DNA from 3 places in the Gordonia sp. NPDC127522 genome. Region 3 is predicted to be linked to each of the others. Evidence: riboswitches for the same ligand, from Rfam matches in the RefSeq annotation. Region 3 holds a riboswitch; each other region holds the start of a gene.
What was found. A riboswitch is a leader RNA that binds a small molecule or an ion and turns the genes downstream of it on or off. The one in region 3 is predicted to bind thiamine pyrophosphate.
Positions count from the first base shown of each region.

Region 1: it holds a riboswitch for thiamine pyrophosphate, as region 3 does, so the genes downstream of both, thiO (glycine oxidase ThiO) here and thiD (bifunctional hydroxymethylpyrimidine kinase/phosphomethylpyrimidine kinase) in region 3, are expected to answer to the same signal.
Region 2: it holds a riboswitch for thiamine pyrophosphate, as region 3 does, so the genes downstream of both, ACFVHY_RS02785 (TenA family protein) here and thiD (bifunctional hydroxymethylpyrimidine kinase/phosphomethylpyrimidine kinase) in region 3, are expected to answer to the same signal.

Region 1 covers NZ_JBHXVK010000002.1:675,212-682,104, forward strand. The annotation lists gene ACFVHY_RS07325 (hypothetical protein) at 371-1,222, shown strand; gene ACFVHY_RS07330 (class F sortase) at 1,228-1,842, shown strand; gene ACFVHY_RS07335 (hypothetical protein) at 1,863-2,249, opposite strand; gene thiE (thiamine phosphate synthase) at 2,566-3,276, opposite strand; TPP riboswitch at 3,324-3,435, shown strand; gene thiO (glycine oxidase ThiO) at 3,431-4,495, shown strand; gene thiS (sulfur carrier protein ThiS) at 4,492-4,704, shown strand; gene ACFVHY_RS07355 (thiazole synthase) at 4,763-5,551, shown strand; gene ACFVHY_RS07360 (ABC transporter ATP-binding protein) at 5,623-6,666, shown strand; gene ACFVHY_RS07365 (ABC transporter permease) at 6,663-6,893, shown strand, end outside.
Region 2 covers NZ_JBHXVK010000001.1:610,468-617,360, forward strand. The annotation lists gene ACFVHY_RS02780 (ABC transporter substrate-binding protein) at 1-837, opposite strand, end outside; gene ACFVHY_RS02785 (TenA family protein) at 834-1,544, opposite strand; TPP riboswitch at 1,532-1,626, opposite strand; tRNA gene ACFVHY_RS02790 (tRNA-Tyr) at 1,782-1,862, shown strand; tRNA gene ACFVHY_RS02795 (tRNA-Thr) at 1,980-2,052, shown strand; tRNA gene ACFVHY_RS02800 (tRNA-Met) at 2,074-2,147, shown strand; gene rpmG (50S ribosomal protein L33) at 2,241-2,408, shown strand; gene ACFVHY_RS02810 (fused (3R)-hydroxyacyl-ACP dehydratase subunits HadA/HadB) at 2,506-3,603, shown strand; tRNA gene ACFVHY_RS02815 (tRNA-Trp) at 3,850-3,922, shown strand; gene secE (preprotein translocase subunit SecE) at 3,962-4,435, shown strand; gene nusG (transcription termination/antitermination protein NusG) at 4,506-5,375, shown strand; gene rplK (50S ribosomal protein L11) at 5,476-5,910, shown strand; gene rplA (50S ribosomal protein L1) at 5,993-6,709, shown strand; gene ACFVHY_RS02840 (DUF222 domain-containing protein) at 6,780-6,893, opposite strand, start outside.
Region 3 covers NZ_JBHXVK010000012.1:27,565-34,457, forward strand. The annotation lists gene ACFVHY_RS17420 (acyl-CoA dehydrogenase family protein) at 1-278, opposite strand, end outside; gene ACFVHY_RS17425 (acyl carrier protein) at 296-544, opposite strand; gene ACFVHY_RS17430 (salicylate synthase) at 591-1,931, opposite strand; gene ACFVHY_RS17435 ((2,3-dihydroxybenzoyl)adenylate synthase) at 2,089-3,759, shown strand; gene ACFVHY_RS17440 (GNAT family N-acetyltransferase) at 3,929-4,276, opposite strand; TPP riboswitch at 4,487-4,601, shown strand; gene thiD (bifunctional hydroxymethylpyrimidine kinase/phosphomethylpyrimidine kinase) at 4,591-5,490, shown strand; gene ACFVHY_RS17450 (PLDc N-terminal domain-containing protein) at 5,578-5,967, opposite strand; gene ACFVHY_RS17455 (LLM class flavin-dependent oxidoreductase) at 6,160-6,893, shown strand, end outside.

The sequences.
Region 1 (6,893 bases), on a different contig from region 3:
TGCTGTTCCGGGATCTCCTGCGGGTGAGGTCAGCAGCGCGGAATCGCCTGCATCGGATACGTCGAGCGGCGACGATTCCGGATCGGATGCGCCGAGTGATGATGACGCCGGGTCGGACTCGCCGGCGGACGGGGATTCCGGGCCGGACGTACCGGCGGACGGGGATGTCGAGTCGGACGTACCGGCGGACGGGGATGCCGAGTCGGGTTCGCCGACGAGCGAACAGCCGACACCTTCGCCGACATCTGAGGAGGCCGAAGCGGTTTCGCCGGCCGAAGAGACTGCGGACTCAGAGGCTTCTCCCGGGGCGCCGGATGTGTCGGAGCGGCGCGCAACGGCGAGGATGACTCCGGAGGAGCTGGACGAGTGGGTGGATGAGAACACCTGGACTCTGCCAGACAGTGATCTTGCCGGAAATGGTCCCAAGTATTCGGTGAACCCGAAAAGCGTCACGGTCTATTACCCGGACGGAAAGGTCGCCGAAAAGGGGCAGCACGTCAACATCCGAGTTCGGAATCCGAAAACCGGCGAAGTGAAGACCCTGGGAACTCACATCGACGGGAATGGTCAGTGGAGTGAACAATTTATCGGTCAATCGCCGTGGGTCATCAATATCCGGGACCACAAGGATTTCCCGGGATGGGATTCCTACGAGATCACCTGGGTCCAGGTGTACGACCAGAACCACCATTTCGGTGAGCACGAGGAGCCGCCGATTCCGGGCGATCCCGGCGATCCGACTGGCCCCACGGATCCGACCGACCCGACCGACCCGACGGACCCGACAGACCCGACCGACCCGACGGATCCGAGCGACCCGACGGATCCCACGGATGACCCGACGGATCCCACGGACCCGACAGATCCCACGGACCCCGTTGAGCCGGGAGAACCTGTGATCGTCCCGGTTCCCGGTCCGGGCGTGACGATCGACATCCCGATCATCGATCTGCCCAGGTTCGAGGTGAGTTCGCCGAACGTCCCGACGATCGGCCCGGGTGGCGAACCAGTGCGTCAAGTGGAGAATCGAGACGGCACGGTCATCTACGGGTATGAGCGTGGACCCTCGTTCGTTCCGGTCGGGTACACCGACGGTCTGACCTTCGAGACCGGAACCGAGATGAACGCCTCCGAGGCCCCGTGGGTCCAGATCTCGGCGGGTCTGATCGGCATCGCCACGCTCGTCGGTCTGGGCGCGGTGGTGCGGCGCGCGCGGCGGTAGCCGACATGACCGCCCACCGCGGCGCCGGCCTCGCCGCCCTCGCCGCGACCGCGGGACTGCTGTTGGCCGGTTGTGGTGCGGGACAGGACGTCCCTGTTCCGCACCACACCGACTCGGCGGAGGCCGTCGAACCAGTGCCGGCATCCGAGGCTGTGTCCCCGGTCCCGCCGGCTGCGCCCGACAGGTTGAGCATCCCGGCCGTCGACATCGACGTGGCCGTTGAACCGATGTCGGCCGATCGGTGCCCGGTGTTGAATCCGCCGTCGAATGACTCGGCGTATTGGGTGGGCTGCCGGGCGCTGCCCGGTACGGACTCCGATGGCACCGTCTTCGTGATCGGCCACGCGGTGACCGGTGGGAGTGCGGTCTTCAACGACCTGGCGGAGGTCTCGCCGGGTGACACCGCGACGTTGCGCACGTCGAATGGTCGTCTCACCTATCGCATCGTCGACACCGAGCTGTACGGCAAGTACGGCCAGGCGCAGCTCGAACCCAAACTGCGCGAACGCATTCCGGGGCGCCTGGTGCTGGTCACCTGCTACCTCGGCAGCGACGGCCGCCAGCTCACCGACCAGAATTTCGTCGCCTACGCCGACCTCGAGTCCGCTGCCGGCGACTAGGGCCGACCACCCGGCCGAGCTCAGGCCTCGACGCGCTGCTGTGCGTCCAGCAATCGGTTCGCCCCGGCGACCAGCGCGTGGACGTTCGCCTCGTCGCTGCTCGCGCCCTCACCGACGGCCCAGGCCTGCCGGCCGTCGTGCTCGCACAGCAGGAACGTCGTGACCACGCCGTCGACGACCCGCTGGTGCAGCCGGACGATCTGAACCGGGGCGCCGACGTCGTACAGGATCGAGGTCATCGCACCGACGGGGCCGGCGGCGACGGCGCTGCGGGACATGATGCGGTCGGCGATCGCGAGCGTCGCGCGGCACTCGACCAGGTCGCCCGAGCACGGGACGGCGGAGAAGGAGCCCATCCGGATCGTGCCGCCGCGGGAGTACTCGTCGGTGAATTCCTGCCAGGTCATCCCGGCGGCCTCCTCGTGCATCCCGGGGGGAAGCGGGCGGCCGAAACGTGCGGCGAAGTGGTCGCCGCCGTGCCGGTCGTCGCGCTCGGTCCACGAACAGGATCGACGAGGTAGATGAAGAGGGTGCATCTCGAAAACCGATTTCGGTCGAAGAACGGATGACCGACTGGAGAGCGCAACCGACCCGCAGCGGGGGGTCGGTCAGATTCAGACCCCGCTGCGGCGGGTTACGAGAACGCTCGTGATGCACAACATGATCGGTCCACCATAGACCTGCGACACCGACCGGGCAAACGTGTTTCCGCCGGGGGAACCGCTAGAGCATCCCGGCGAGTTCGGTGGCTGCGGCGGCCGGGTCGTCGGCCGCGGTGATGGCCCGCACGACGACGATGCGCCGCGCCCCGAGCGCGGTGACCTCCCCGACGCGGCCGGCGTCGATACCGCCGATGGCGAACCACGGCTTGGCTGATCGTGTTGCGGCCGTTGAGGACACGAGGTCGAGGCCGGCGGCGGCGCGCCCCGGTTTGGTGGGGGTGGTCCAGCACGGACCGACGCAGAAGTAGTCGACGTCGTCGTCGGCGATCGCGGCGGCAGCCTGCTCGGGGTCGTGGGTCGAGGCGCCGATGACGACATCCGGTCCGACGATCCGGCGGGCCGTCGACGGCGACAGATCGCCCTGTCCGACGTGCAGGACATCGGCCCCGGAGAGCGCCGCGATGTCGGCGCGGTCGTTGACCGCGAGCAGGGCGCCATGCGCGTCAGCGACCATCCGCATGCCCGCGAGGATCTCGAGTTCCTCGCCCGCCTCCAAGGTCCCGAACTCGCGCTCACCCGGCGAGTTCTTGTCGCGCAGCTGCACGATGTCGACGCCGCCCGCGAGCGCCGCGTCGACGAAGTCGAGCAGGTCACCGCGTTCGCGCCGGGCGTCGGTGCACATGTACAGGCGGGCCGTGGAGAGCCGCCGGCGACGGTCCGTCGCGGAGCCGGGGTCCGTCGACGCGGAGCTGGTGCGGTTCGGGGTCGTCACGCCGACCAGGCTAACCGGACCCCCGACGCCCCGGCGTATGGTGGATCGCACGAACACACGGGAGTCCGGATCGGCCGGGCTGAGAGTGCGGACAGATTCCGCTGACCGTCGAACCTGATCCGGGTCATTCCGGCGAAGGAAGGTGATTCCCAGCGTGGATTCCCCACCGCAGCGTCCTGCTCGCCGCGCCCTGACGATCGTCGGGGGCGGCGTCATCGGGCTGACATGTGCGCTCACCGCGGCCGACGCCGGGTGGCGGGTTCGCGTCCTCGACGCCGGCGCCGACGAGCGCGCGTCCTGGGTCGCCGGCGGCATGCTCGGCTCACTCGGCGAAGGTCATCCCGGGGAGGACGCATCCCTGGCCCTCTCGGTCGAGTCGGTCCGGCTGTGGCCGGCGCTCGTGAAGCGGCTCGACGACCCGGGCGTCGTCACCGCCACCGACTCGCTGTTCGTCGCGGCCTCGGCCACCGACATCGAGTACCTACGGCATCTCGCCGACTTCGTCTGGGCCGGGCAGCCCGCCACCGATGCCGCGCTGCAGTCGGTGACCGGCCGCGACATCCGGACCCTGGAACCGTCGCTGAGCTCTCGACTGGTCGGTGGCTACCGCGCGGTCGGCGAGTGGTCCGTCGACAACCGGCGGCTGCTCGAGGCGTTGCGCGCCGCCGCGACGTCGGCGGGTGCCGAGTTGGTCTCCGCGCGCGTCGAATCCCTGGCCGATCTCGACGACCTCGGTTCCGACACCCAGATCCTGCTCGCCGCCGGACTGGGCACCGCGGCCCTCTGGCCGGGCGTGGACCTGCATGCGGCGAAGGGGGAGATCCTCCGCCTGCGCCGCACGCGCTGGTCGGTGCCGCCGCCCGGCCACGTCGTCCGGGCACGCCTCCACGCGCGGGCCGTGTACCTGGTGCCGCGCGAGGACGGAGTCGTCGTCGGCGCCACCCAGTACGAGGCCGAGGGGATTGCCGACCGCGCGCCGCAGGCCGGCGGGGTCGCGGATCTGCTCGCCGACGCGATCGAGGTCTTCCCCGGGCTGCGGACCTACGAACTGACCGAAGCGGGGGCCGGTCTGCGGCCGTGCACCGCGGACGGATTGCCCATCGTCACCCGTGTGGACACACGAACGGTCGTGGCAACCGGGCACGGGCGCAACGGGATCGTCCTGGCCCCGGGCACCGCCGCCCGCGTGCTGTCGATTCTCGAAGGAGCAGAGGAATGAGTATCACCGCGAACATCACCGTCAACGGCCAGAGCGTCGACGTCGGCGCCGATACGTCGGTGCGCGACGTCGTCACCGGTCTGGGGTTGCCGGACCGGGGGATCGCGGTCGCGGTGGACGGCGCGGTCGTCCCGCGCGGCCGCTGGGACCGGCACACCATGACCGACGGCGCCGTCGTCGAGATCGTCACGGCGGTGCAGGGTGGCTGACCTCGCCGATCTGAAGCCCGACGCCTCGGGGGCCGAGCAGAAGTCCGGCGACGAGACGATCCCGGATGCGGACCATCTGCGCATCGCCGGTCGCGACTTCTCGTCGCGACTCATCACCGGTACCGGCGGCGCGTCGAATCTCGCGACCCTGGAACGCGCGCTGGTCGCGTCGGGGACCGAGCTGACCACCGTCGCGGTTCGGCGCGTCGACGCGGCCTCGGGCACCGGGGTCTTCGATCTGCTGCGCCGGCTCGACATCGCCGTCCTGCCCAACACCGCCGGCTGTCACACCACCGCCGAGGCGGTCCTGACCGCCCAACTGGCGCGCGAGGCGTTCGAGACCGACTGGGTGAAGCTCGAGGTGGTCGCCGACGAACGCACCTTGATGCCCGACGCCATCGAACTCGTCGACGCCGCGGCCGCGCTGGTCGCCGACGGTTTCGTCGTGCTCGCCTACACCAACGACGATCCGGTCCTGGCCGCGCGACTCGCCGATCTCGGGGTGGCGGCGGTGATGCCCCTCGGGTCGCCGATCGGGACCGGACTCGGAATCCTCAACCCGCACAACATCGAGATCATCGTCGACGACTGCCGCACCCGCTTCGACGACACGCTACCGGTCATTCTCGACGCGGGCATCGGGACGGCGAGCGACGCGGCCCTGGCGATGGAACTCGGTTGCGACGGCGTGCTTCTGGCCACGGCGGTGACCCGGGCGGAGAACCCCGAACTGATGGCGACGGCGATGCGGCACGCGGTGGCCGGGGGCCGACTGGCCGCGCGCGCCGGCCGGATCCCCAAGCGCTTCTGGGCGCACGCGTCCTCGCCCGGGCGCGACCGGGACTGACGCGCGATCCCGCGACAGGCCATCCGAACGACAGACCGGGCTGCTCCGGGTTCGGCGGCTATGGTCGAGGCGTGTTGCAGGTAGCGAATCTGACGAAGGACTTCGGCGGTCAACGCGCGGTCGACGACCTCACCTTCGAGGTGGGGCCGGGACGGGTCACCGGTTTCCTGGGGCCCAACGGTGCGGGCAAGTCGACGACCATGCGGATGATGCTCGGACTCGACCGCCCGACATCGGGCACGGCGACGATCAACGGGCGGCGCTACCGGGACCTCGAGCATCCGCTGCGGCAGGTCGGTGCGCTGCTCGACGCCCGGTGGGTGCATCCCAATCGCAGTGCGCGGTCCCACCTGCGGTGGCTCGCGGCGAGCAACCGGATCCCGGCCGCCCGCGTCGACGAGGTGCTCGAGACGGTCGGGCTCACCTCGGTGGCCAAGAAGCGCGCCGGCGGCTTTTCGCTCGGTATGTCGCAGCGGCTCGGGCTGGCGGGTGCCCTGATCGGCGACCCGCACACGCTGCTGTTCGACGAGCCGGTCAACGGCCTCGACCCGGAGGGCATCGTGTGGATCCGCGGGTTCATGCGCAAGCTCGCCGCGGAGGGGCGGACGGTACTGGTGTCGAGCCATCTGCTCACCGAGATGTCGCTCACCGCAGACCATCTCGTCGTCATCGGGCGGGGCCGGCTGATCGCCGACTGTTCGGTGGCGGAGTTCACCGGGCGGGCCCGGCAGTCGGTGCGGGTGCGCGGCCCGCAGCTCGAACAGTTGCATGCCGCGCTCGCGTCGGCGGGGCTGAATCCCGCGCCGGGTGACCCGGATGCCCACGGGCGCCCGGTGATGCGCGTGCCGGACACCACGACCGATCGGGTCGGCGACCTCGCCGCCGCCGCGGGCATCACCCTGCACGAACTCGCCGCCGAATCGGCGTCACTGGAAGAGGTGTTCATGTCGATGACGGCTCACGCCGTCGACTACACCGCCGTCGACAACCGCGCTGTCCACAACCCCGCCGTCCACAACCCCGCCGTCCACAACCCCGCCGTCCACAACCCCGCCGTCCACAACCCCGACGCCCACAACCGGGCCGTCGGGAACCACGGGGGAGTGAACCGGTGATCGCCGCGATCAACGCCGAACGGATCAAACTCGCCAGCACCCGGTCGCCGTACTGGTGCCTCGGCGTCGTCGTGGTGCTGGGCCTGGGCTTCGCGGTGCTGCTCGGCGCCATCGCCGGCGGTTCCTACGGCCGTCCCGGCGAGACCGACACCCTGACCGACGACTTCCTGCTCGGCGTCAACCAGTTCGGGGTCGCGGTGCTCGCGATCATGGCGATCCTGGGCGTC
Region 2 (6,893 bases), on a different contig from region 3:
CCGCTGGCTCTCGAACACCAGTTGCTCGTCGTTGAACGCGCCGGGGTTGGCGGCGAGGAGGTCGCGGGCGGCCGCGTCCGGGTCGTCGGCCGCCGCCTGGTAGCCGCGCTGCAGCGCCGTCACGAAGGCCGCCGCCCGGTCCGGGTTGTCCGCCAGCCAGTGCTCGTTGGCGTCGACGACGATCGCGTATGCCTCCGGGAATCCGAAGTCGGTGTAGTGGAAGTACCTCATCGGGGTTCCGCGATGCTCGGCCTCGATGCCCTCCCACGCGAGATAGGAGACGGTGAAGTCGGCCTGACCGGAGTAGACGGCCTCGTATGCCGAGGTCCCGAGGGTCACCGAGGTGAACTCGCCGGTGCCGCCGTCGTTCCGGATCACCTGCTCGAGGGTCTTCTCCTCGCCCGGGTCGCCGAAACCGGCGTATGTCTTCCCGTCGAGGTCCTTCGGGCTCGTGATGTCGCGGCGGTCGGCGCGGACACCGATGCCGGTGGCCCACTTCTGCAGCGGCGCGAACACGGAGATGGTGTGCGCGCCCGATGCCCGCGAGAAGGTCGACGAGTTGTGGGTGCTGATCCCGAACTCGGCGTTGCCCGCGTCCACGATGGTGTCCACGGCGGTGTTGTTGTACGGCAGGATCTCGACGTCGAGTCCGGCCTCCTCGAACCAGCCGCGCTGCTGCGCCACGAACAAGCCCGTGTGGTTGGTGTTCGGGGACCAGTCGAGCGCGAATCGGATGGTGCCGTCCGAACCGGCGCCCGAACCGCACGCGGTGATCGCCGACGACGCGACGACCGCGGCGGCGAGCACGGTGAGGAGGCGGCGCGCGCGGGCGCTCATGCGGCGGGCCACGGCTGCGGGTTCAGCGCGGTGTCCCAGAACAGGAGCTCGAACCGCGTGGCGACGGTGAACGCCGTCGCCATCGCGGCCCGTTCGCGCTCGCCGGCGTGCTCCGCAGCCGCGTCCACGAGTTCCCTTGCCCGCGAGGCGGATTCCTGGAATTCCGGGGCGTCGTAGGTGGTCACCCACTGCGCGTAGGGGTGGTTCGGGTCGGCGGCGAGCACCTGGGCGGCACTCGCGGCCAGGGCCCGGCCGACTTCCGCGTAGATCCAGAAGCAGGGCAGGGCCGCGGCCGCGCCGACCGCATACGACTCGGTCGCGGCGACGGCCGTCAGGTAGGACACGTACCCCAGGCACGCCGGCGACGGCTCGGGTTCGCCCTCACGCGGAGGCAGCTGGCCGCCGTTGAGCAGGTCGCCGTGGAGAGCCGACTCGACGGTGGCCGCGGTGGCCGACGAGTTCGCCCAGAACCCCGCGGTCTGCGGGTCGGGGGACTTCGACGCCAGGATCGCCAGCGCCTTCGCGTACCCGGCGAGGTACAGCGAGTCCTGCTCCATGTAGGTGCGGAACACCTCCAGTGGCAGCGTCCCGTCGCCGAGCCGCCGCAGGAACTCGAGGTCGTCGATCGCCGTCCGCAACCCCTTCGTCTCCTCCCAGAGGTGGTCGGAGAATCGGCCGGAGACCGGCAAGTGCGCATGCACAGACATGACATCCCTTCGTCAGCATTACCTGGACAGGTTCTCGGGTCTCATCTCAGCCCCGCGTCGCGGAGCACCCCGTGTCAGAACGCAGCCACAGTAGCAGGAGTGGGGGTCGCAGTGGGACGCCTGTGCCACGACCATGTCCCGGCCTGTTGACCAGCCGGTTTGCGCGTTGATGCGGTGTTCGTTGTATTCTTCACGGCGTTGTTCGTACGGCCGTCACGGTGGCCGGAAGAGCGGCACGGCAGGTTGCCCGAGCGGCCAAAGGGAGCGGATTGTAAATCCGTCGCGCAAGCTACATAGGTTCGAATCCTATACCTGCCACAGCGTGGTCCATTCTCGCGAAACTGCTCTACAGACGGTCTCCGACCAGCGATTTGTCTAGCGCAGACGCGAGTGTGTAACCTCGTTAAGGCTCTCGGGCACAACCGCCCGGGGCACGCCCCCTTAGCTCAGTCGGCAGAGCGTTTCCATGGTAAGGAAAAGGTCGACGGTTCGATTCCGTCAGGGGGCTCGCTGGACGAGAAGTCCGCGGGGCGGTGTAGCTCAGCTGGTTAGAGCGCACGACTCATAATCGTGAGGTCGAGGGATCGAGTCCCTCCACCGCTACACATCGGGTCCGACCGGAACCGAGCGCAAGGGTCGCAAGCCCTGAGGGAACTTCCGAACCCGACCACGTACCACCCGAAAGAAGGCAATCAAGTGGCCTCCTCAACAGATGTTCGCCCCAAGATCACCTTGGCCTGCGAGGTGTGCAAGCACCGTAACTACATCACGAAGAAGAACCGCCGCAACGATCCCGATCGCCTCGAGATCAAGAAGTTCTGCCCGAACTGCGGCAAGCATCAGGGGCACAAGGAATCGCGCTGACGCTGTCGTCGGCCGTTTCGAAGTACCACCAGCAGCGGGCTGCCTCTCGATGAGGCAGCCCGTCTTGTTGTGTCGGGCCCGAAGGGAGTAGAGCTCAATGTCACAGGTAAGCGGAGCCGAGATCCAGGATCGTCCGGACGAGGCGTCGAACGGTGGCGCGAAGCCGACCCCCGACGAGATCGCCGCCCACACGCAGAGCCTCGTCGGCTTCCACTACACGGTCGACGACTACTACGAGATCGGCCGCGAGGAGATCCGTAAGCACGCGATGGCCGTGCAGGACGCGCACCCGACCCACTGGAGCGAGGAGGGCGCGCGGGCCTTCGGTCACGACCGCCTGATCGCCGCGCCCACCTACGTGTCGGTGCTCGGGATCATCGCCCAGCGCAAGCTCTTCGAAGACGTCATCACCGGCTACGACATGTGGCAGATCATGCAGACCGATCAGCGGCTGGTCTACCACCAGCCGATGAAGGTCGGGGACCGACTGATCTGCGACGTCTCGCTCGAGTCGTTCCGGCATGTGAGCAGTCCCGAGATGATCGACCTGATGGTCACCAAGAACGTCATCTGGAACCAGCACGACGAGCCGGTCATGACCACGTGGACCTCCCTGGCCGCGCGTCCCGGCATGGACGTCGACCCCGAACTCGAGGCGTCCCTCGACCACGTGATGATCAAGGTCGACGCCATCGGCGAGTCCGGGCACACCGTCGAGCCGAAGGCGGGTCGCTACGACCTCCCCGATCCGACGCAGTCGCCTGGCGCCTTCGGTGCCGTCGACTTCGACACGCTCACGGTGGGTCAGGAACTCACGCCCAAGCGCTACCTGCTGACGCGCGGCAACCTCGCGAACTATGCGGGCGTGGCCGGCGACCCCAACCCGATCCACTTCTCCGACCACGTCGTGAACGCGGCCGGGATGGACGACGTCGTCGCGCACGGCATGCAGACGATGGGGCTCGGCGCGAGCTTCGTCTCCGAGTTCATCGGCGACCCGGCGGCCTTCTGCGAGTACAACGTGCGCTTCACCAGCCCGGTGTACGTCCCGGCCGACGACAGCGCGGCCGTCGACTTCACCGGCAAGGTGAAGTCGCTCGATCCCGCGACCCGCCGCGGGACCATCGCCATCACCGCCAAGCAGGGCGATCGCCGCATCTTCGGACGCGCGCAGGCCGTCATCCAGTTCAACTGATCGACCGGTCGCGAGCCGTTCGGGCGGCTCACGGACGGGTGGCGTGTACGGTCGTCGGGGGAGCGGAGGCGAGCCCGTTTTGGGTCCACCGCCCCGGTGATCTACACTGAAGTGTCTGATTGATTCAGACTTGCGCGCTACCCATAGGGTGGCGCGTTGGTTTTGTCGGCGACGAAACGTCGACGGGCCGCGAGGCCGGATCGAGAAGCACGGCAACGCCGACCACTCCGGTGGCGGGCGTCGCAAAGGGGCGTAGCTCAATTGGCAGAGCAGCGGTCTCCAAAACCGCAGGTTGCAGGTTCAAGTCCTGTCGCCCCTGCCCTGGTGAAGGGCACACGCTGACGAGAGGACCGCGAAGTTGAGCAAGCGAGACCGGGCCGCCCGCGCCAAAGACGCCGCAGAGGGTTCTGCGGCCGATTCGGCCGCGGCTGAGCTCGACGGTCGCGACGAGGCCACCGACGCGGGTACGGACGACGACACGTCGACCGGAACCGCGAAGGAGCTGCGTCCGTCCGGTAAGCGCTCGGCTCGCGGACGTCGCTCGGCGGCGGGTGCAACCGACGGTGACACCGACTCCGACACGGGGTCCGTCGCCGTCAAGGAACGCAAGACCAAGAAGAAGGCGTCTGCCGAGGAGAGCCGGAATCCGTTCGTACGGATCTGGGTCTTCCTGACGCAGGTCGTCGCCGAGCTGAAGAAGGTCATCTGGCCTACGCGGCGCGAGATGATCACCTACACGATCGTCGTGCTCGTGTTCGTCATCGTGATGACCGCGTTCATTGCCGGCCTCGACCTCGCCTTCGCCAAGGGCGTGCTCTGGTTGTTCGGCTGACCCACGCGGTGGGCTCGGCCGGCGACGAGGAACACGACCGCCAGATGAACCATAAGGAGCGTGGGCTGCAGTGAGCACCCCGGAGAACGAACTCGCCTCGACCGATTCCGTCGACGTGGCTGCTGCCGACGTCGACGCTGTCGACGCGGCCGTGACCGACGCGGTGGACACCGAGGGTGACGCGGTCGCCGACGACGCGGTCGTCGATGGTGACGAGGCCCCCGCCGAGGACACCGTCTCCGAGGATGCCGACGAGGCCGCGGATGCCGCCGACGACGCACCGGCGGAAGAGGCCCCGGTGGAAGAGGCGGAGGTCGATCCGGTCGAGGAACTGCGTAAGCAGCTCCGGCGCGCGCCCGGCGACTGGTACGTGATCCACAGCTACGCCGGTTACGAGAACAAGGTCAAGGCCAACCTCGAGACCCGCGTGCAGAACCTCGACGTCGGCGACTACATCTTCCAGGTCGAGGTGCCGACCGAAGAGGTCACCGAGATCAAGAACGGCCAGCCCAAAAAGGTCAACCGCAAGGTGCTGCCGGGCTACATCCTCGTCCGCATGGAACTCAACGACGAATCGTGGGGCGCCGTGCGCAACACGCCGGGCGTCACCGGCTTCGTCGGGATGACCAGCAAGCCGTCGCCGCTCTCGCTCAACGAGGTGCTGCAGTTCCTGATGCCGCGGACCGAGGCCAAGAAGCCCGCCGCGTCGCGCGGTGCCGCCGCCGAGGGCGTCGAGGCCGCAGCGGCCGCCGCGTCGAACGTCATCGAGGTCGACTTCGAGGTCGGCGAGTCGGTCACCGTCATGGACGGCCCGTTCGCCACGCTGCCCGCGTCGATCAGCGAGGTCAACGCCGAGCAGCGCAAGGTCAAGGTCCTCGTGTCGATCTTCGGTCGCGAGACGCCGGTCGAGCTCGGGTTCAACCAGGTCGAGAAGATCTAGCGCGCCGGCGCCGACGAGGAGCGGGCGACAACCGAGTACACACAGACTTTCACGTCTCCAGCGGGCGTGAATTCGCAAGGAAACAAGCAAGGAACAGAAGATGCCTCCCAAGAAGAAGAAGCTCGCCGGGATCATCAAGCTCCAGATCTCGGCAGGCCAGGCCAACCCGGCCCCGCCCGTGGGTCCGGCGCTCGGTCAGCACGGCGTGAACATCATGGAGTTCTGCAAGGCGTACAACGCGGCGACCGAGTCGCAGCGCGGCAACGTCATCCCGGTCGAGATCTTCGTGTACGAAGATCGCTCCTTCGACTTCAAGTTGAAGACCCCGCCGGCTGCGAAGCTCCTGCTGAAGGCCGCCGGCCTGCAGAAGGGCTCCGGCGAGCCCCACACCAACAAGGTCGGCAAGGTGAGCATGGACCAGGTCCGTGAGATCGCCAAGACCAAGGCCGAAGACCTGAACGCCAATGACATCGACCAGGCCGCGAAGATCATCGCCGGTACTGCTCGGTCCATGGGCATCACCGTCGAAGGCTGACAGACCTCATCGTCACCGTGGGAGGGCCGGCTCGGCCCGCACCACACACCCCGCCGACTGACGGCGGAGAAGGAACAGAGCAATGAGCAAGAAGAGCAAGGCCTACGCGGCCGCGGCCGAGAAGGTCGACAAGACCAAGCTGTACAGCCCGCTGGAGGCTGTGGAGCTGGCCAAGGACACGTCGTCGAAGAACACCGACGCGACCGTCGAGGTCGCGATCCGGCTGGGCGTCGACCCCCGTAAGGCAGACCAGATGGTTCGAGGCACCGTCAATCTGCCGCACGGCACCGGTAAGACTGCCCGCGTGATCGTGTTCGCCGCCGGCGACAAGGCCGCCGAGGCCACCGCCGCCGGTGCCGACGAGGTCGGCGCCGAGGATCTGATCGAGCGCATCCAGGGCGGTTGGCTGGACTTCGATGCCGCGATCGCCACCCCGGATCAGATGGCCAAGGTCGGCCGTATCGCGCGTGTCCTCGGACCCCGCGGCCTGATGCCGAACCCGAAGACGGGCACCGTGACCACCGACGTCACCAAGGCCGTCAACGACATCAAGGGCGGCAAGATCAACTTCCGCGTCGACAAGGCTGCGAACCTGCACTTCGTCATCGGCAAGGCCTCGTTCGACCCGGCCAAGCTGGCCGAGAACTACGGCGCTGCCTACGACGAGATCATGCGCGCCAAGCCGTCGGCCGCCAAGGGCCGCTACATCAAGAAGGTCACCGTCTCCACGACGACGGGCCCGGGCATCCCGGTCGACCCGGCGGTCACCCGCAACTTCGCGGAGGCACCGCAGGCCTGATCTGATCAGGCGCACTGACACCCACGAGGGGCCCGGCATTCCGATGCCGGGCCCCTCGTGTCGTGTGCAATCACGCGTGGTCGGTGAGTATGCGTGCGAGTGCGGCTTCGACCGGGGTCAGCGGTGGGGTGGTGAGGTGCTCCGGCGGTGTTCGCGGATGGACGAGTTCGCGGTAGGCGAGTTC
Region 3 (6,893 bases):
AGGATGGCGATGGCCGAATCGTGCAGGCTCACACCCACTCCGATGGCCGCGGAACCCAGCGCGCCGAGATGTGCGCCGAGGGCGAAATGGTCGTGGAGGTCGGTGACCTTGCGGTCCTCCCACTTGCGGACGAAGACGCCCTCGGCACCGAGGTGTTCGAGCAGGGGCCGCGGGAATCGGTGATCCCGCTCGGCCTGCGCCGTCCACGCCGTCACCTGCTTGTCGAACGCGGCGTCGAGCAGTTCGGCGTACGTCTGCACTGGGGTCTCCACAGTCATGTCGGGTCCGGGTCCTCTCAGGCCGGGGTGCCGGCCTTCGACCGGATGAGGTCCTCGAGGTCGCCGACGGTCTTGGACTCGAAGAGCTCCCGTTCCGACAGCTTCACGCCGAGACGCTCTTCAATCGCCACCACGCCGATGGCGAACGCCACCGAGTCCAGCCCGAGGTCGTCGATCAGCTTCGAGTCGCGGCTGATGTCGCCGAGCGCGAGGTCGAGGTCCTCTTCGAGGATGCCGCGCAGGGCTTCGGTGATGTGGTCGGACATGTGGTGGCTCCTGGGGTGGTGATGTTCGGTCGAAAGTATCGGTCGGTCAGCGCGGGACCACGTACGGGGCGACGCTGGCCAGCTTCTCGCAGGTCTCGGTGAACTCGCGCTCCGGCGTGGACTGGGCGACGATCCCGGCACCGGCACGCAGCCATGCGCCTTGCCCGGACGAGAAGATGGTGCGCAGGGCCAGGGTCGCTTCGAGCTCGCCCGTCGACGAGGCGGTGAGGATCGCGCCGGAATACAGGCCGCGGCGTCGGGGCTCGAGACGGTCGATCGCCTCCACGGCCGGGGTCTTGGGGATGCCCGACGCGGTGATCGACGGGAACACCACCTCGAGTGCACGCCACGGCGTTTCGTGATCGGCGAGGGTCCCGCGCACGGTCGAGGCCAGATGCTGGACGCTCCCGCGCTCACGAACCTCCATGAACTCGCTCACGGCCGTGGTGTCCGCAGTGGCGATCGAGGAGATCTCGTCGAAGCACGCACGTACCGACATGGCGTGCTCGGCGATCTCCTTGGCATCCGAGAGCAGGTCGGCGCGGGCCGCCGCGTCCTGCTCCGCGGAGATCCCGAAAGCCCTTGTGCCGGCCAGCGGTTCGGTGACCACGGTCCGGTCGTCATGCACCGCGACGACGAGTTCGGGACTGAACCCGGCCGCCTGCAGGTCACCGAGCGAGAGCAGGTAGCTCCGGGCGGGGTTGTTGTCGGCGCGGCCGCGGGCGTAGGTGGCCGGGATGTCGACGTCGAACGGGATGTCGACGGCACGCGAGAGGATCACCTTCTGGTACCGGCCGGCTTCGATCTCGGCGACAGCGGTGGCCACACGGCCCCGGTAGTCGTCCGGGTCGGACTGTACATCCACCGGCCGCGACTCGCCGGAAACGGTGGCTCGCGAGGCGATCTCGAGGAGACGACCGGCACTCTCGGCGTCGAGCGACCCGGTGTCGACCCCGTCGGCATCGACGGTCGCCTCGAACTCGGGAACGATGAGGTGCGCCAGCACCGTGTCCTCGGGAACGCGCTCGAGGATGCCGTGATAGGGCGCGCAGAAGTCGAAACCGACCCAGCCGTAGACGCGCCAGTCGGGAATCGACAGCGACGCGGTCGCGGCGGCGAGCGCGTCGGCGGGGTCGCCGTGCCAGGGCGTCGTCGTGCGGTCGCCCTGATCGTCGACGATGACCTCACTGCGCGTGATCACCACGCGGGCGCGGACACCGGCCGCAAAGGTCCAGCGCCGGTCACGCTCGTAGACGACATGGTCGCCGAATTCGCCGGAGCCGGCCCAGGCCGCCGTGATCCGCGCGGCATCGGACTCGCTCAGCGGCGAGGCCGGCGCGAGCAGGTCGACGAACTGCGCGGCGTGCGATTCGGTTGTCAGCGACATGTCCTTCGTTCCTCCGGTCGTGATGCACTCGAGCACCGATGATCATAGGGAATCTTAGGGCAGCCTAATCAAACAATCCCCCGCGGGTCGATAGCCGGCCTCCCGCCCTGCATCGACCGGTAAGGTTACCCTATCCTGCCTGTGTTTGAATGAACTCATGCCGACGCATCTCGACCCCGCGACCGATCTGCTCGACGGTTTCGCTCCCCACACCGACGCACAGGCACAGAAGTACCGCGACGCCGGCGTCTTCCTCGACCGCCCGTTGTTCGCCGGCCTCGATCTGGCCGCCGAGCGAACTCCCGACTCCCCTGCGCTGACCGATGCCTCCACCGACGGGCCGCGCACGCTCACCTATGCCGAGTTCCGCGACGCCACCCTCCGTCGTGCCGCCGGTTTCGTCGCGGCCGGACTGCAGCCGACGCAACGGGTCGTGTTGCAGCTGAACAACTCCCTCGACTTCGCGGTCACCCTGTACGGCCTCCTACGCGCGGGTGTCGTGCCGGTGATGACGCTGCCCGCGCACCGGATCTCCGAGATCGCCCATCTCGCAGCCGGTGCCGGCGCGGTCGCCTACATCGGTGAGGACGGCCGCCGGGGATTCGACTACCGCGAGCTCGCGACCGAGCTGCAGTCACGGGTGCCCGACGTCGCGCAGGTCTTCATCTCCGGCGAACCGGGTCGATTCACACCGCTCCCCGACGCCGACCCCGCCTCGGTCGAGCTCCCGGCTGCCCCCGACGCCGGGCTACCCGCCCTGTTCCTCGTGTCGGGGGGCACCACCGGACTGCCGAAACTCATCGCGCGCACGCACGACGACTACGACCTCAACGCCCGGCTGTCCGCGGACGTCGCCGGCCTCACCGCCGACGACACCTACCTCGTCGCATTGCCGGCCGCGCACAACTTCCCGCTGTGCTGCCCGGGAATCCTGGGCGTCTTCGGTGCGGGCGGCCACGTCGTCTTCGCCGACAACCCCAGTCCGGACAACACTTTCGAGCTCATCGAGCGGCACCGCGTCACGGTGACCGCGCTCGTCCCCGCGCTCGCGCAACTCTGGTGCGCGGCGACCGAGTGGGAGCCGGCGGACATCAGCTCCCTGCGCCTGCTGCAGGTGGGCGGCGCCAAGCTGGCCCAGTCCGACGCCGTCGCCCTCGACGGGGCCCTCGGCCCCGTCGTCCAGCAGGTCTTCGGCATGGCCGAGGGGCTGATCTGCTACACCCGGACCGACGACCCACGCGACCTGGTCCACCAGGTGCAGGGGGCGCCGATGTCGGCGCTCGACGAGGTACGTGTGGTCGACGAGGACGGAGCCGATGTCCCCGACGGGGAAGAAGGCGAACTGCTGGTGCGGGGGCCGTACACGATCCGCGGCTACTACCGCGCCGCCGCCCACAACGAGAAGTCCTTCACGCCGGACGGCTTCTACCGGTCCGGGGACAAGGTCACCAGGCTGCCGTCGGGGCACCTGGCCGTGACCGGCCGCATCAAGGACACCATCGTGCGCGCCGGGGAGAACGTCGCCGCCGACGACGTCGAGGAGAACCTCCTCGCCCACGATTCGGTCCGGCAGGTCGCGGTGGTCGGGCTGCCCGACGACGCGCTCGGTGAGAAGATCTGTGCGGCAGTCGTGCTCTCGCACGAACACCCCCCGGCCCGTCCACTCGAGCTGGCCACGATCCGCACCTTCCTCGCCGACCGCGGACTCGCCTCCTTCAAACTGCCCGACGTGGTCCGCGTCGTGCGCACACTGCCGGTCACCGCAGTAGGCAAGATCGACAAGAAGGTGCTCCGCGAGACATTGCTGTCGGAGCCGTCGGCGGGCTGAGCCGAGTCGGAGCCCGTTCCTCACACCGGCGCGAGGAGCGCGACCACCGCTCCATAATCCGAAGAAGGAAGCGCATAACCCCTGCTCCCTGAGGTGCGAGGAGCGATAGCGACGAGCCTCGAAGGGTCCGGCGAGGAATGTTCCGGAGCCGCCGAGGCCAACCTTCGGATCACACCGGCGCGAGCGTCACGATCCCGGGATGGCCGTCGAGGTAGTGCTTGGTGAACGTGCACACGGGTCGTAGACGGGCGCCTTGTTCACGGGTGTAGTGCACGACGGTGCGGGTGAGTCGGGTGGCGAGACCGTGTCCGCTGTACTCGTCGTAGAGCACGGTGTGCAGCACGGTGATGGTCGTCTGACCGTCGACCGTCTCGGTCGAGTAGCCGAGCACGCCGACCAGGTCGCCGGCGACCCACAGTTCGAACCGGTCGCGGTCGGGATTGTGCACCACCTGCGCGATCTGTTGCAGGATCGACTTCGCCGACTGTGGTGGTCGCTGACGATGCTTGCGTAGCACCCGACCCTCCTCACCTCTTGATCGTGGACATCGGACCACTGACATGTGCCGTCCGAACCTCGGCATCGGCCCCGCTTGTGATCCGGGTCACACGGTACCTTACGGAACCGTAACTGCCGACCCCGATCGTCCGGTCGTCGCACATCGAGACGGTCGCGCGCACCCCTACGACCCGAACGAACTCCGCGCTGTAGGGTGGCGGGCGCACGACAACTACACCGCGGGGGCTCTCACGACGACCGAGGGCTGAGATGGCGACAGGCGGTCGCCGACCGCTCGAACCTGTCCGGATAATGCCGGCGTAGGGAGCAGCCATGGGCACACGTGTATCCGGTACCCGATCGGTCGACGAGCAGTCCTTCACGGGACTCCCGGTCGCGCAGCGCGGGTCCGCTCCGGTACGGGTCCTGACCATCGCGGGTTCGGACTCCGGCGGGGGCGCGGGAATTCAGGCAGACATGCGCACCTTCGCCCTGCTCGGGGTGCACGGGTGTGTCGCGGTGACCGCGGTGACGGTCCAGAACTCGGTGGGCGTGAGCGGGTTCGAGGAGATCTCACCGCAGACCGTGGCGGCGCAGATCGACTCCGTGTCCGGTGACATCGGTGTGGCCGCGGCGAAGACCGGGATGCTCGCGTCGGCGCCCATCATCGAGGCCATCGTCGAGCAGTGCCGCACGAGCGGTATCGGCCGGGACACATCCGTTCCGCTGGTGGTCGATCCGGTGTGCGCGTCGATGCACGGCAACCAGCTGCTCGCCGACTCGGCACTCGACACCCTGCGGCACAGCCTGTTTCCCCTCGCGACGGTGGTGACCCCGAACCTGGACGAGGTTCGCCTGATCACCGGGATCGAGGTCACCGATACCGCGTCGCAACGCGACGCGGCCAGGGCACTGCTCGATCTCGGGCCGCGCTGGGCGCTGGTGAAAGGCGGGCACCTGCGAAGCTCGGACCACTCCCCCGATCTGCTCTACGACGGCGACCAGTTCATCGAGCTCAGCCACGAACGCATCGACACTCCGCACGACCACGGCGCCGGCGACACCCTCGCCGCCGCGATCGCGTGCGCGTTGGCACATGGATACGAGGTTCCCGAGGCGGTCGGCTTCGGCAAGGACTGGGTGACCCGTTGTCTGGCCGCTGCGTATCCACTGGGCGCCGGCCACGGTCCGGTCAATCCGCTGTGGCGTGTGGGCGTCGGGTCGGCGGACTGACGCGACCGGGCCGGACCCCGAGAAGCAGACAACGCTCCCCGACGGCGACCGGCGCCATCGGGGAGCGTTGTCTGTGTCGAGGGACCGTCAGGCGGTTCCGCTGAGGGCCTTGCTCTTCAGGTGTTCGAACTCCTGGGGTGTGATCGCGCCCGAGTCGAGCAGGTTCTTCGCGTCGGCGATCTGCTGCGTCGGCGAGGTGCCCGCGACAGACCGGATGTACTCGTCGGACGCCTGCTTGGCCTCGCTGTACGCCTCACGCTGACGCTCGGCCATCCCCTTGCCCTTGGCGAGTAGGTAGACGATCGCGGTGATGTACGGGAAGACGATCAGAAAGATCACCCACGCCGCCTTCGCCCACCCCGAGGACGCCTTGTCCCGGAACAGGTCGCTGATGATGTGCCACAGGACGATCAGGTATGCGACGAACGCGAAGATGACGATCGTGTACCAGATGAAGTCCCAGAATGAATCCCACATCGGAGTGTCTCCCTTGTCTAGAAGAATCGGCGCTCGCACGCCGAGCACATGAACCGATATGAAGCATTACACAGCACCGACCTCGACACCGTGACGAACTGGAAAGATGTCCGTGAAATCGTGTGAAAAGACCAATGCGGGCGCGATTCCTCGGATTTCGCCCCGCACGATCACAACTTCGCGAAGGGCGACATGGAATCTCACCCGGTAGGTATCGAGAAGGTCGAGCTCGGTCTCGACACGTTCGGGGACATCACCGCCGAACCCGACGGCACATTGCGCTCGGGATCGCAGACCCTGCGCGACCTGCTCGAGCAGGCCATCCTCGCCGACACGGTCGGCGTCGACTTCCTCGGTGTCGGTGAGCATCACCGCGACGACTACGCGGTGTCGGCACCCGAGGTCGTACTCGGCGCGATCGCGGCGCGCACCACCCGGATGCGTCTCGGTTCGGCCGTCACCGTCCTCAGTTCCGATGATCCGATCCGCGTGTTCCAGCGGTTCTCGACAGTCGATGCGTTGTCGTCGGGTCGCGCCGAGGTGATCCTCGGGCGCGGGTCGTTCACCGAGTCGTTTCCGCTGTTCGGTTTCGACCTCTCCGATTACGAAGAACTGTTCAGCGACAAGCTGGCCCTGTTCGCCGAACTGCGCACCGGCCGACCGGTCTCCTGGTCGGGTTCCACGCGCAGTCCGCTGCAGTCCCAGACGGTCTACCCCGAACTCGAGAACCCTCCCCTGCCGACGTGGATCGCGGTCGGCGGCAGCCCGGAGTCGGTGGTACGTGCCGCGTCGTACGGCCTGCCGCTCATGCTCGCGATCATCGGCGGCGACCCGCTGCGCTTCAAGCCGTACGTCGATCTCTATCACCGCGCCCTGCGCGAGATGGACAAGCCGCTATTGCCCGTCGGCGTGCACTCACCGGGACA